Regions from separate parts of the Micromonospora tarapacensis genome, predicted to be linked through region 1. Evidence: riboswitches for the same ligand, from Rfam matches in the RefSeq annotation. Region 1 holds a riboswitch; the other holds the start of a gene.
The links. A riboswitch is a leader RNA that binds a small molecule or an ion and turns the genes downstream of it on or off. The one in region 1 is predicted to bind cyclic di-AMP.

Region 1 (5,502 bases):
GCTCCCGTTCCCGGGCGTCCTGCCGGCGGGCGTGGAGGTGGTCGCGCACCGCCCGGCGGAGCATCAGTTCCTGCTCGACCGGGTGCAGCCGGGGATCCCAACCCCGGTGCGCGAAGACGTCGCTGAGCTGTTCCACCGACAGTTCCCGCCGCCAGTACGCGTCCAGGGCGGCTCGGTGCAGCCAACGCTCGCGGTCGGCGTACTCGGCGGGGGTGCGCGGGGTCTGCGGCAGGGCAGGCCGGCGGCGCCCGACAACCGGCGGACACCGGCCTCCGCCACCTCGTACGCCTGCCATGCCCGCTCGGCCTCGTCCTGGGCGGCCAGCCACTCGTCGCGTCGGCGGCGTGCCGTCGCCTCGGCCCGGCCGGCGGCCACCGTCACCTCTTCGGCCCAGCGGTCCTGGTCGCGCTGTTCGTCGGAGTGCGCCGGCCGGCCCGGCAGCGCGGCCTCGCGGATCCGGGTGCCGGCGTCGAAGCGGAGGAGTCGGGGGCGTAGCAGCAGGCCGGCGACGGCGAACGTCACCAGGCCGAGCAGGCTCAGCCAGATCGCGGCGGCCCGTGGCAGGTCGAGCAGGACGGAGGAGAGTGCGGTTCGCATCATCAACACCTCGGGGTCGGGTTGAGGTTCGTCGACTGTGGTGGGCGGGGCGGCGAGGGCTGGTCGACCGAAGCGGCGCGGGTACGCCTCACTGGTGCCGATCCGCTTGTCGTCGCGGGGGAGGTCCGGTGGCCGGTGAGCGTCGCCGGCACGACGGGGTCGTGCTGCCGTGCGCCGATGGGGCCTCGCGCCGGATGTGGCGCCGTCGAGAGCCGTCGGTCAGGTGGCGGGTGGCCCGCGCCGCGTCGGCTCGCCCTCGCCGGCGGCGGAGTGCGGGGCGGCGACGGGCCGAGGGCCGGCGATGGCCGTGGCGATCACCGGGCGCGGCATGGTGCTGCCCGCGGCGGGGTGGTGCCGGCGCGCTCGGAGCGGGCCGATGGAGCGATCGCGGTCGCCGCCCGCTCGTGCCAGGCCGGGGCCGGGTTGGCCACCCGGTCGGGTGCCGCGGCGGGCCGGGTGGCGACGGCCGGAAGCTCAACCGTGCTGGGCCGGGCCGGCAGATCGGCCGCGATGCCACCGAGCCCGACGGCGAGCACCAGTGACGCCAGGGCCAGCCGGGTCAACCCCCGCAGTGCGCGCAGCGTCGCCGGCCACATCGGACGGGCGAGCACGAGGGACGGCACGGGTTCAACCTATCCCCGTGGCCGGAGAACCGCACCGCCACGACCGGCCGCGGATCGTGAAGCGCACCACGTCGTCCGGTTCGGACGCCCCCGGTCGGCGGCGTCGCTCGTGCCCGGTCGGCAGGTCAGTGATCGGCGGCGCCGGTCACCGGCTCCTTGGTGAACAGCGCCAACAGGTCGCCGACCTGGCGGTCGGCCTCCGCCGGGTGGCGGAACCGGCCGGTCGGGTTGAGGGTGTACTCGTTGCGCCGGCCGACGCGGGTGCGGTGCAGGTAGCCGCCTGCTTCCAGGTCGGCGACGATCGCCTGGGCGGCGCGTTCGGTGACGCCCACCTCGGTCGCGACGTCGCGAAGCCGGGCGGTGGGGTTACGGGCGATGGCGAGTAGTACGTGAGCGTGGTTCGTGAGGAAAGTCCAGTTCCGGGTGCTTTCCCGCTCGCCAGTGGTCGCCATGTTCGCCATCGTATGACCTGCCGTTCGGGTGCTCGGGCCGCGCCCGTCTCGCGCGACCCCACCCGCCATGGGCGAGCGCCGACGGACACATGAAATGTATATCACGCATAGCTTGACGTGCCTTGCGCTGCGTGTGACGGTGATGGCAGCCCGCGACCAGCGTCGGCCGGGATGACCAGGCATTCCACCGAGAGACGAGGTGAAGCCGGATGAGCCGACCCGGATCACTCGGCGCGCAGCCGGGACCGGAACGGGAGTTCCTGACCGCAGACCTGCCCGGCGCCCCGCGGCTGGCGCTCGCCGAGCTGATCGCCGGCAATCAGCGATTCGTCACCGACGGGCTCCGGCACCCGAACCAGAACGCCGGGCGCCGGGCCGCCGTCGCGGCCGAGCAGCACCCCTTCGCGGTGATCGTCGGCTGTTCCGACTCCCGGCTCGCCGCGGAGATCATCTTTGATCGCGGGCTGGGTGACCTCTTCGTGGTCCGGACCGCCGGGCACACCGTCGGTCCCGAGGTGCTGGGCAGCGTGGAGTACGCGGTGACGGTGCTGCGTACGCCGCTGGTGGTGGTGCTCGGACACGACTCGTGCGGTGCCGTGCAGGCGGCGCGCGCGGCGGTGGCCACCGGCATCGCACCCACCGGTCACCTGCGGGCCGTGGTGGACGCCGTGGTGCCCAGCCTGCGTCACGCCCAGGACGCCGGGGTGGAGGATCTGGACGGGATCGTCGACATCCACATCGCGCAGACCGTCGAGGCGATGCTGGCGTCCTCGGCGGCACTCGCCGCCGAGGTGGCTGCCGGGCGCTGCGCGGTGGTGGGCATGTCGTACCGGCTGGCCGCCGGTGAGGTGCGTGCGGTGGCGTCGGAGCCCGCCGACCTGGCCGGCGTGGTGATGCCCGCCGCCTGACCGCCACGTCCCAGGCTCCGCAGCGGAGCGCGAGGGCCGTTCCGCCGGTCGGCGGAACGGCCCTCGGTGCCGGCTCTGGCGGGCGCTCTCAGAGCAGCGAGACGTGGACGTGGTCCGTGTGGTTCGACGGGCCGCTGTAGGAACTCCACCCCGTTGCCGGGAACCAGATCTGCCGGTTCCAGATCACGTAGTAGACGCCCAGCCGGTCGGCGTTGCGGACCAGGAATGCCGCCAGGTTGTTGCCGTAGATCCGGGTGTCGTTGTTGTGCCAGGGGCGGAAGCCGCTGTTCTGCAACGACCAGTCACAGGCCCGGCCCTTGGGGTGCTCGAACCTGTCGCCGGGCCGGAAGCAGCCGACGAACCGGTTGAAGCCGACCCGCTTGACCTCCTTGTACATGTGCAGCGTCCGCGGCGTGATGCACCCCGACGTGGTCGGGTCGTTCTGGCTGCACGACTCGGACTTCCAGCCGCCGTCCGACGCCCGGTTCGGTCCGACGCGGGCCACCGGGGAGGTGGCGTCCACCAGACCGCCGGTGAGGCCGACCCCACCGACCAGCCGGAGCGACTTCTCCGCCTCCGACTTCTTGCGCGCCATGTCGTTGGTCAGCTTCTGCTGCTCGCGTACCTCGGCGTCGAGCGCGAGCTTGGCCTGCTCGGCGCGGAGCTTGACCTCGTTGACCTCGCTCAACTTCTTGTCGTTGACCAGGTTCAGCTCGTCCAGCGCGGAGGCGCGGTCGATGAACGAGTCGGGGGCGTTGCTCTGCAGCAGCATGACGATCGCGCCGACCCGGCCGGTCCGGTACGACTGGGTGGCGATCTCTGCGACCTGCGGGGAGAGCTCGTCGAGATCCGCCTGGGCCCGGCGGACCTCCACCGCCAGCTGGAGCTGCCGCTTCTTGGACTTCTCCAGCTTGGACTTTGCCTTGGAGTAGTCCCGGTTGGTCGTCTCGATCAGCTCGTTGAGCATCGGCGGGTCGTCGTCGTGCTCGGCCGGTTTCGGGTTGTTCGGCGCGGCTGTCGCCGGCAACGGGCCGGCGAACACGGCGAACGCGGCGAACACGGCCACCACGGGTGTCATCCAGCGGCGTAGGGGTGCCGTCACTGTTGTCCCTTCCATCGACCGCCGACCGGGTTAGCTGACGGGTTCGGGACGGAAGTGGTCCCTACCGCTCTCGCGGATTCACCCCACGTACCTGGGTCCCCGGCTCGCCTGACGGCGATTGGGCGGTGGCACCGCAGGCGCCGCTTCACGCCTTCGTCGGTGACCGGCAGTGAGGTTACCCGACAGTCCATCTGTCCTTCTACGCCCCGAACCCGACGAGATACGTCATTTCGTAATCGCTTTGAGTGACCGACGACACGTAAACGAGCCGTATCGGCAGGGGCGGTCACGCTGAGGAGTGTCACCATGCGGTGTCCGTGCTCCTGTTCGGGTCGGGCCACCCGGAGTGGGTGGCGGGGGACGGGTCACGGGTGGGCGGGGTGCCGAGCGCGTGTAGTGCCTCGGCCCGGTCGGTTGCCGGCCGGCGGGCTGCCGGGGCGTGGTCGCCGTTCTTGTCGCCGCCGACGGCTTCGCGGCGTCCGGCGGTGGTGACCACCGCGGCCAGGGCGGTGGTCAGCGGCACGGCGGCAACCAGCCCAAGGGTGGCCACCACGCTGCGGACGATCTCCTGCGCGAGGAACTCGCTGGTGAGGATCTGGCCCAGCGCGCGGGAGTCGGCGGTGAGCAGGAGCAGCAGCGGCAGTGAGGCGCCGGCGTACGCCAGCACGATGGTGTTGACCACCGACGCGATGTGTGCGCGCCCGACGCGGGTCGCCGAGCGGTACAACTCGCGGCGGGAGAAGTTGGGGTTGGCGTGGCGCAGTTCGGTGACCGCGGCGGCCTGGGTGACCGTGACGTCGTCCAGCACTCCCAGTGAGCCGATGATGATGCCCGCAAGCAGCAGCCCGTGCAGGTCGACGTCGGCGCGGAACATCGACAGCGTGGTGGCGTCCTCGCTGCCGAAACCGGTCAGCTCGGTGGCCCCGGTGGCGGCCAGGCCGAGCAGGCCGGTGAGCACCAGACTGCCGAGCGTGCCGAGTACGGCCACCGAGGTCTGGGCGGACACGCCGTGGGTCAGGTAGAGCACCACGAACATGATCAGAGATGCCCCGACGATGGCCACCACCAGCGGCGGCTGGCCGGAGCTGATGCCGGGTAGCACGAAGGTCAGCAGAATGGCGAAGGTGACCGCCAGACCGCCCAGGGCCGCCACGCCCCGCCACCGCCCGAAGGCGACGATCGCCGCGGCGAAGAGCACCCCGAGCCAGATCAGCGGCTTGCCGCGCTGGTGCTCGGCGACGTTGTAGGTGCTGATCGACGGATCCTCCGGATCGATCAGCGAGACCAGGATGATGTCGTCGCCGACCCCGACCCGGGGTGCCCCGGGCCCGGCGGGGATGGGCGTCTGCACCTCCTGGCCGGCGTCCGGACCACTCTGCACCCGGACGGTGACCGTGCCGCACGGCCCTGCCGCCGTGGTCGGGGTGCCCTCCGGAACCTCAGGGCTGGGCGGGCAGGGCTCGCTCACCACCCGGGTGACCGTGCCGTGGTAGCGCGGGGTGTCGTCGGCGGTCTCCGGTCGCGGCGCGTCCCGGGGCCAGAGCACGAGGGCGGCGACCAGGGAGGCGAGGAAGAGGGGGACCACCGTCACGACAAGGATCCGCCGCACCCGGGGTGGGGTGGGCGGAGCGGAACGGGTGTGGTCGGCGCCCATTCGGTGTCTCCCAACGATTCATGACGGAGTACGTGTCGACGGGCGAGACGGTTCAGCGCTGCCGGACGATGGTGGCCACCTGCGGCCCGAGGCGCCCGGGCGTGGCATGGCGGCTGCGTACCGTGAGCCCTGGACGGCGCTGGACGGCCTTCCGGCGTTCACGGGG
Region 2 (5,502 bases), 4.4 Mb from region 1:
GCCTCACCCCGCCGCCGTGCGCGGAGTCGATCGCCGCCGCCCTGCCGGCCACCGAGCTGACCGTCTGCCGTGGCGCCGGACACATGCTGATGATGGAGCGCCCCGACGAGGTCAACTCCGCCCTGCACGGCGTGCTGCACCGGGTCCTCGACGCCGTTGCCGCCCGGCACCACGTCGACGGCTGACGGCGGGCACCCGCCCGCCGCTGGCGTGCACGAGGTGCCCGTCCGCGCAGCGTGGGCACGGGGGCGTAATCTCGTGCGGTTGGCCGGGCGGCGTCACGAGGAGAACGAACGGTGGACCAGAGCACCCTGGATCAGGAGATCGCCGCCGAGCAACGGCATCTCGACCGGGTGTACGCACGGCTGGCCGAGCTGCGCCGCTGGGCGGTCCGCGCGGAACGGGACGGTTACCGGCTCGCCCGGGTCGGCAACTTCGGCGCCCTGGTCGAACGCGACGCGATGGTCTTCCACGCCGCGCAGCGACGCCACCTGCTCGACGCGGAGTACGAGGGGCTGGTCTTCGGCCGGCTCGACCTGCACGACGGGCAGGTTCTCCACGTGGGCCGGCTCGGCATCCGCGACGAGCACGCCGGCACCCTGGTGGTGGACTGGCGGGCCCCGGCCGCCGCCGCGTTCTACCGGGCGACCCCCGCCGAGCCGTTGGGCGTGGTCCGGCGCCGGACGATCCAGTCCAGCGGGGAGCGGGTCACCCGGATCGAGGACGACCTGCTCGACCCGGACGCCGCGCCGCCGGACATGGCGGTGGTCGGCGACGGCGCGCTGCTGGCCACCCTGTCCCGGACCACCGGTCGGGGCATGCGCGACATCGTGGCGACGATCCAGCGCGAGCAGGACGAGGCGATCCGCTCCCCCGGTTCGGGGGTCACGATCGTCTCCGGCGGTCCGGGCACCGGCAAGACGGCGGTGGCGCTGCACCGGGCCGCGTACCTGCTCTACGCCGACCGCAGCCGGTACGCCGGCGGCGGCATCCTGGTGATCGGCCCGTCCTCGGTCTTCGTCGAGTACATCGCCTCGGTGCTGCCGTCGCTGGGCGAGGACACCGCCACCCTGCACTCCCTGGGCACTCTCTTCCCCGGGTCGACCGCCACCCGCACCGATCCGCCCGAGGTGGCCGCGGTCAAGGGCTCGCTGCGGATGCGCCGGGTGCTGGAACGGGCAACCCGGGACGCGGTGCCCGGCTCCCCGACCGAGTTGCGTCTGCTGTACCGGGGGCAGCTGCTGCGGCTGGAGCGGGCCGAGCTGGATGCCATCCGGGACCGGGCGCTGCCCCGCGGCGCCCGGCGTAACGAGGTGCGCCGGGCCGGCTTCGACGGCGTGCTCGCCGCGCTCTGGGCGCAGGCCCGCCGCCTCGGCATCTCGCACCTGCCCGAGCAGCGCGCCTTCGAGGACGAGCTGATCGACCGGACGGATTTCCGCGACTTCCTCAAGGCCTGGTGGCCACGGTTGCACCCCCGGCACGTGCTCGGCTGGTTGGCCGATCCGCAGCGGCTGCGCCGGTACGCCAGCGGCCTCCTCTCCGGCGCCGAGATCCGGCTGCTCGGGCAGGCCTACAGGGTGCTGGCCGCCGACGGGCCGAGCGTCGCCGACATCGCGCTCCTCGACGAGTTGGACGCGCTGCTCGGCAAGCCGATGCGGCCGGCCCGGGCCAGGCGGGACCCGTTCCAGCTGGCCGGCGGGGTGCGCGAGCTGAGCACCTTCACCGACCGGCAGCGGGCCGCCCGGCAGGCGGCCCGGGAACGCCCCGAGGACTACCGCGACTACGCCCACGTGGTGGTCGACGAGTCGCAGGACGTGTCACCGATGCAGTGGCGGATGATCGGCCGGCGCGGGCGGCTGGCGTCGTGGACGGTGGTGGGTGACCCGGCGCAGACGGCGTGGACGGGGGATCCGCAGGAGCTGGACCGGGCCCGCGACCAGGCGCTGGGTCGCCGTCGGCGGCACCGCTTCACGCTCACCACGAACTACCGCAACTCGGCGGAGATCTTCGCGGTGGCGGCGGCCGAGATCCGGCGGGCGTACCCGGATCTCGCGCTGCCCACCGCCGTCCGCTCCACCGGGGTCGACCCGGTCCAGCTGGTGGTGCCGGCAAACGAACTGGAGGCCACGGTCGTGACGGCCACCAGCGCCCTGCTCGGGCAGGTCGAGGGCACCGTCGGAGTGATCACCCCGGCGCCGCGCCGGGGCGAGGTCGCGGCCTGGCTCGGCCGGCTCGGCGGGGATCGCCTCCAGGTGGTGGACAGCCTGGAGGCCAAGGGCCTGGAGTACGACGGGGTGGTCCTGGTCGCACCGGGCGAGATCCGCGCGGAGCCGGGCGCCGGCGTACGCACCCTCTATGTCGCGCTGTCCCGGGCCACCCAGCGACTGACCACGATCGACCCGGCCGGCTGAGCTCGCCTCCCGCCGGGTCGCGCCAACGGTTGCACACATAGCGATGTTGGCATAGGTCTGACCCCGGCCGGGCGGACGGCGGAAGGTGTCTGGGTGGGCGCGGGTCACGACCACCACCACGCCGCGGTGTCGAACGCCGCACACCGCCACTCCGGCCGGCTGTGGGCGGCTTTCGCCCTGCTCAGCGCCCTGATGGTGGCCGAGGCGGCGACCGCCCTGCGGACCGGCTCGCTGGCCCTGCTCTCCGACGCCGGGCACATGTTCACCGATGTGCTGGGCATCGGCATGGCACTCGCCGCCGTCGCCGCCACCCGCCGGGCGGACACCGATCCGCAGCGCACCTTCGGGCTCTACCGGCTGGAGGTGCTCGCCGCGCTGGCCAACGCCACGCTGCTCTCCGGTGTCGCGGTGTACGTGCTGATCGAGGCGGTGCGCCGGTTCGGCGACCCACCCGAGGTGCCGGCGGGGCCGGTGTTGGTGGTGGCGACGCTCGGCCTGCTCGCCAACGTGGCCGCGTTCGCGCTGCTGCGGCCGGGTGCCCGGGAGAGCATCAACCTGCGGGGCGCGTACCTGGAGGTGCTGGCGGACCTGCTCGGTTCACTCGGTGTGATCGGGGCGGCGCTGCTGATCGCGGCAACCGACTGGTGGTGGGCCGATCCGCTGGTGGCGGTGGCGATCGGCGGGTTCATCCTGCCCCGGACGTGGCGCCTGGGTCGGGCGGCGGTGCGGATCCTGGTGCAGGCCGCCCCGGAGCACCTCCAGGTCACCGCGGTACACGACCGGCTGGCCGCGGTGCCCGGCGTGGCCGGCGTCCATGACCTGCACGTCTGGACACTGACCTCCGGCATGGAGGTGGCCTCGGCACACCTGATCGTCACGCCCGGCGCGGACGTCGGCACGGTCCTGGCGGCGGCCCGGGCGGCCCTGCTGGAGGACTTCCGGATCGAGCACGCCACCCTCCAGATCGAGCCGCGAGCGAACCCCGGGAACTGCGGGGCCGTCGAGTGGTAGCGGGCGGCCCTGAACAAACGGACCCATTGCACCGATTTGACCTGGTTTACTAGTCAACAAGCGAACACCATGAGTCACATCAGCTGCACCGGTCACAGCAGCACCGGTACGCTCGGACCCGGCCTCCGCCAGGCGGCACCCACCGGTGCCGGCGGCGGCCGCCGCCTAATCGCCCGCCAGGGCGAACCGGGGAACCACGTTCCTGGGGTGCATCCGCGTCAGCGGTAGGGATCTTCCGTCCCGAACCCGTCAGCTAACCCGGTCGGCGGCTGACGGAAGGACATGTGCATGCCAGCAGTGGCAACCGTGAGACCGGCCGCCCTTCCCGCGGCCCTGATCGCCGCCGCCCTCGCCCTCGCCCTGGGCGTCGCGCTCGCCCCCGCCCCGCCGCCGCGGCACCGCAGGGACTGCGCGCGGCCCCCGGCGACGTGGACGACGAGGGTGGCACGCCGGCACTCCGCGCCCAACTGGAGGCCGCCAGCAAGGGCTACCTCGACGCCAGGACCGCGCTGGACCGCTCGGTCAAGCGCCAGAAGCAACTCGCCGAGCAGCTCAAGACGACCGAGAGTCAACTCGCCGAGCGGGGCACCAAGGTCGCCGAGATCGCCGCGCAGGCGTACCGCACCGGACGGCTGAGCGCCGCGTCGGCACTGCTGCACAGCGGGTCCCCGGCCGGCTTCATGGACCGGGCGGCGGCGCTGGACGCGGTGGCCGCGAACGAGGACCGTGCGCTGCGCGAACTCCAGGTCACCCGCGACGAGGTCAGCAGGACCAAACAGGCCCTGGACGTCGAGGTCCAGGAACAGCGCAAGCAGGTGGCCGTGATGGCCAAGCGCAAGGACCAGGCCGAACGGGCGTTGACGGTGGCCAACGAGCGGGCCGAGGCGGCGGAGCGGGCCGAGGCGGCCGAGCGGGCGAACCGTTCGACCTCCCGCAGCAGCGGGTCCAGCCCGACGGCCAAGCCCGCACCCCGCAACTCCGACGGCTCGTGGCCGTCGGAGTCGTGCAGCGTCAACGACCCCACCCCGGCCAACGGCTGCATCACCCCCCGCACGCTGCACGCGCTCAAGCAGGCCAAGGCGGACGGCTTCACCCGGTACGTCTCCTGCTACCGCTCCGGCGGTTCGGGCGAGCACCCCAAGGGCCGGGCCTGCGACTTCGCGGCCCAGAAGAAGGGCTTCGGCGGCGACGCCACGGGTGGCGACCGGACGTACGGCAACAACCTGGCGGCGTACTTCGTGAACAACGCCGACCGACTCGCCGTGCTCTACGTGATCTGGTACAGACAGATCTGGCTGCCCAGCAGCGGGTGGAAGTCGTACAGCGGCGCCCGCGGTGACCCGTCCAGCGACCACACCAACCACGTTCACCTGTCGGTGTACTGACCCCACGGCACCGGGGTGGGCTGCCGTCGGCGGTCCACCCCCGTGCCGCGTTTCCACCGTTGCCCGGCGGGGCATCCTCCCTCCGGCGCGCGCCGTCGCGCCTCCCTGGTTACCGTCGAGCAGGGGAGCGGACATTCGCCGCGAACAGGAGGAACGGGCATGGACGGACCGAGGGACGTCGGAATGCGCGGGTACGCCGGGTGAGCGGGCACGTCATGGTCTTCGCACCGACCCCACAGCTGACCGTCACGATCGAGCAGCCGAACGACGCGCCGGAACTGCACCTGCATCCCGGCGGGCAGGGGATCTGGCAGGCCCGGATGGTGCTCTCGCTCGGCGTCGACGTCGTGCTGTGCACGGCGCTCGGCGGCGAGATCGGACAGGTGCTGGAGCCGTTGCTGGCCAGCGAGGGGGTCCACCTCAAGGCGGTGGCACGCGACTCCGGCGGGAGCGGTGGTTACGTGCACGACCGCCGCGAGGGCAGCCGCCGCGAGGTCGTCGACGTGGTGGGGCAGCCGCTGAGCCGCCATGAGCTCGACGAGTTGTACAACCTGGCGCTCGGCGAGGGGCTGCGCGCGCCGGTGAGCGTGCTGAGCGGGCCGAACGACCCCACGCTGGTCCCCGCGGACCTCTACCGGCGTTTCGCCGCCGACCTGGCCACCAACGGCGGACGGGTGGTGGTGGACCTCTCCGGC

Region 2: another riboswitch for cyclic di-AMP. It lies ahead of KIF24_RS07350 (coiled-coil domain-containing protein); the one in region 1 lies ahead of KIF24_RS27440 (coiled-coil domain-containing protein).

The regions. Positions count from the first base shown of each region.
Region 1 covers NZ_JAHCDI010000004.1:4,687,040-4,692,541, reverse strand. Annotated here, with positions in the region: gene KIF24_RS33550 (hypothetical protein) at 1-136, opposite strand, end outside; gene KIF24_RS27460 (hypothetical protein) at 64-597, opposite strand; gene KIF24_RS27455 (hypothetical protein) at 912-1,220, opposite strand; gene KIF24_RS27450 (helix-turn-helix transcriptional regulator) at 1,346-1,681, opposite strand; gene KIF24_RS27445 (carbonic anhydrase) at 1,882-2,580, shown strand; gene KIF24_RS27440 (coiled-coil domain-containing protein) at 2,669-3,682, opposite strand; cyclic di-AMP (ydaO/yuaA leader) riboswitch at 3,686-3,817, opposite strand; gene KIF24_RS27435 (YibE/F family protein) at 3,984-5,336, opposite strand.
Region 2 covers NZ_JAHCDI010000004.1:289,738-295,239, reverse strand. Annotated here, with positions in the region: gene KIF24_RS07365 (alpha/beta fold hydrolase) at 1-185, shown strand, start outside; gene KIF24_RS07360 (HelD family protein) at 297-2,411, shown strand; gene KIF24_RS07355 (cation diffusion facilitator family transporter) at 2,505-3,422, shown strand; cyclic di-AMP (ydaO/yuaA leader) riboswitch at 3,575-3,706, shown strand; partial or broken gene KIF24_RS07350 (coiled-coil domain-containing protein) at 3,711-4,807, shown strand; gene KIF24_RS07345 (PfkB family carbohydrate kinase) at 5,008-5,502, shown strand, end outside.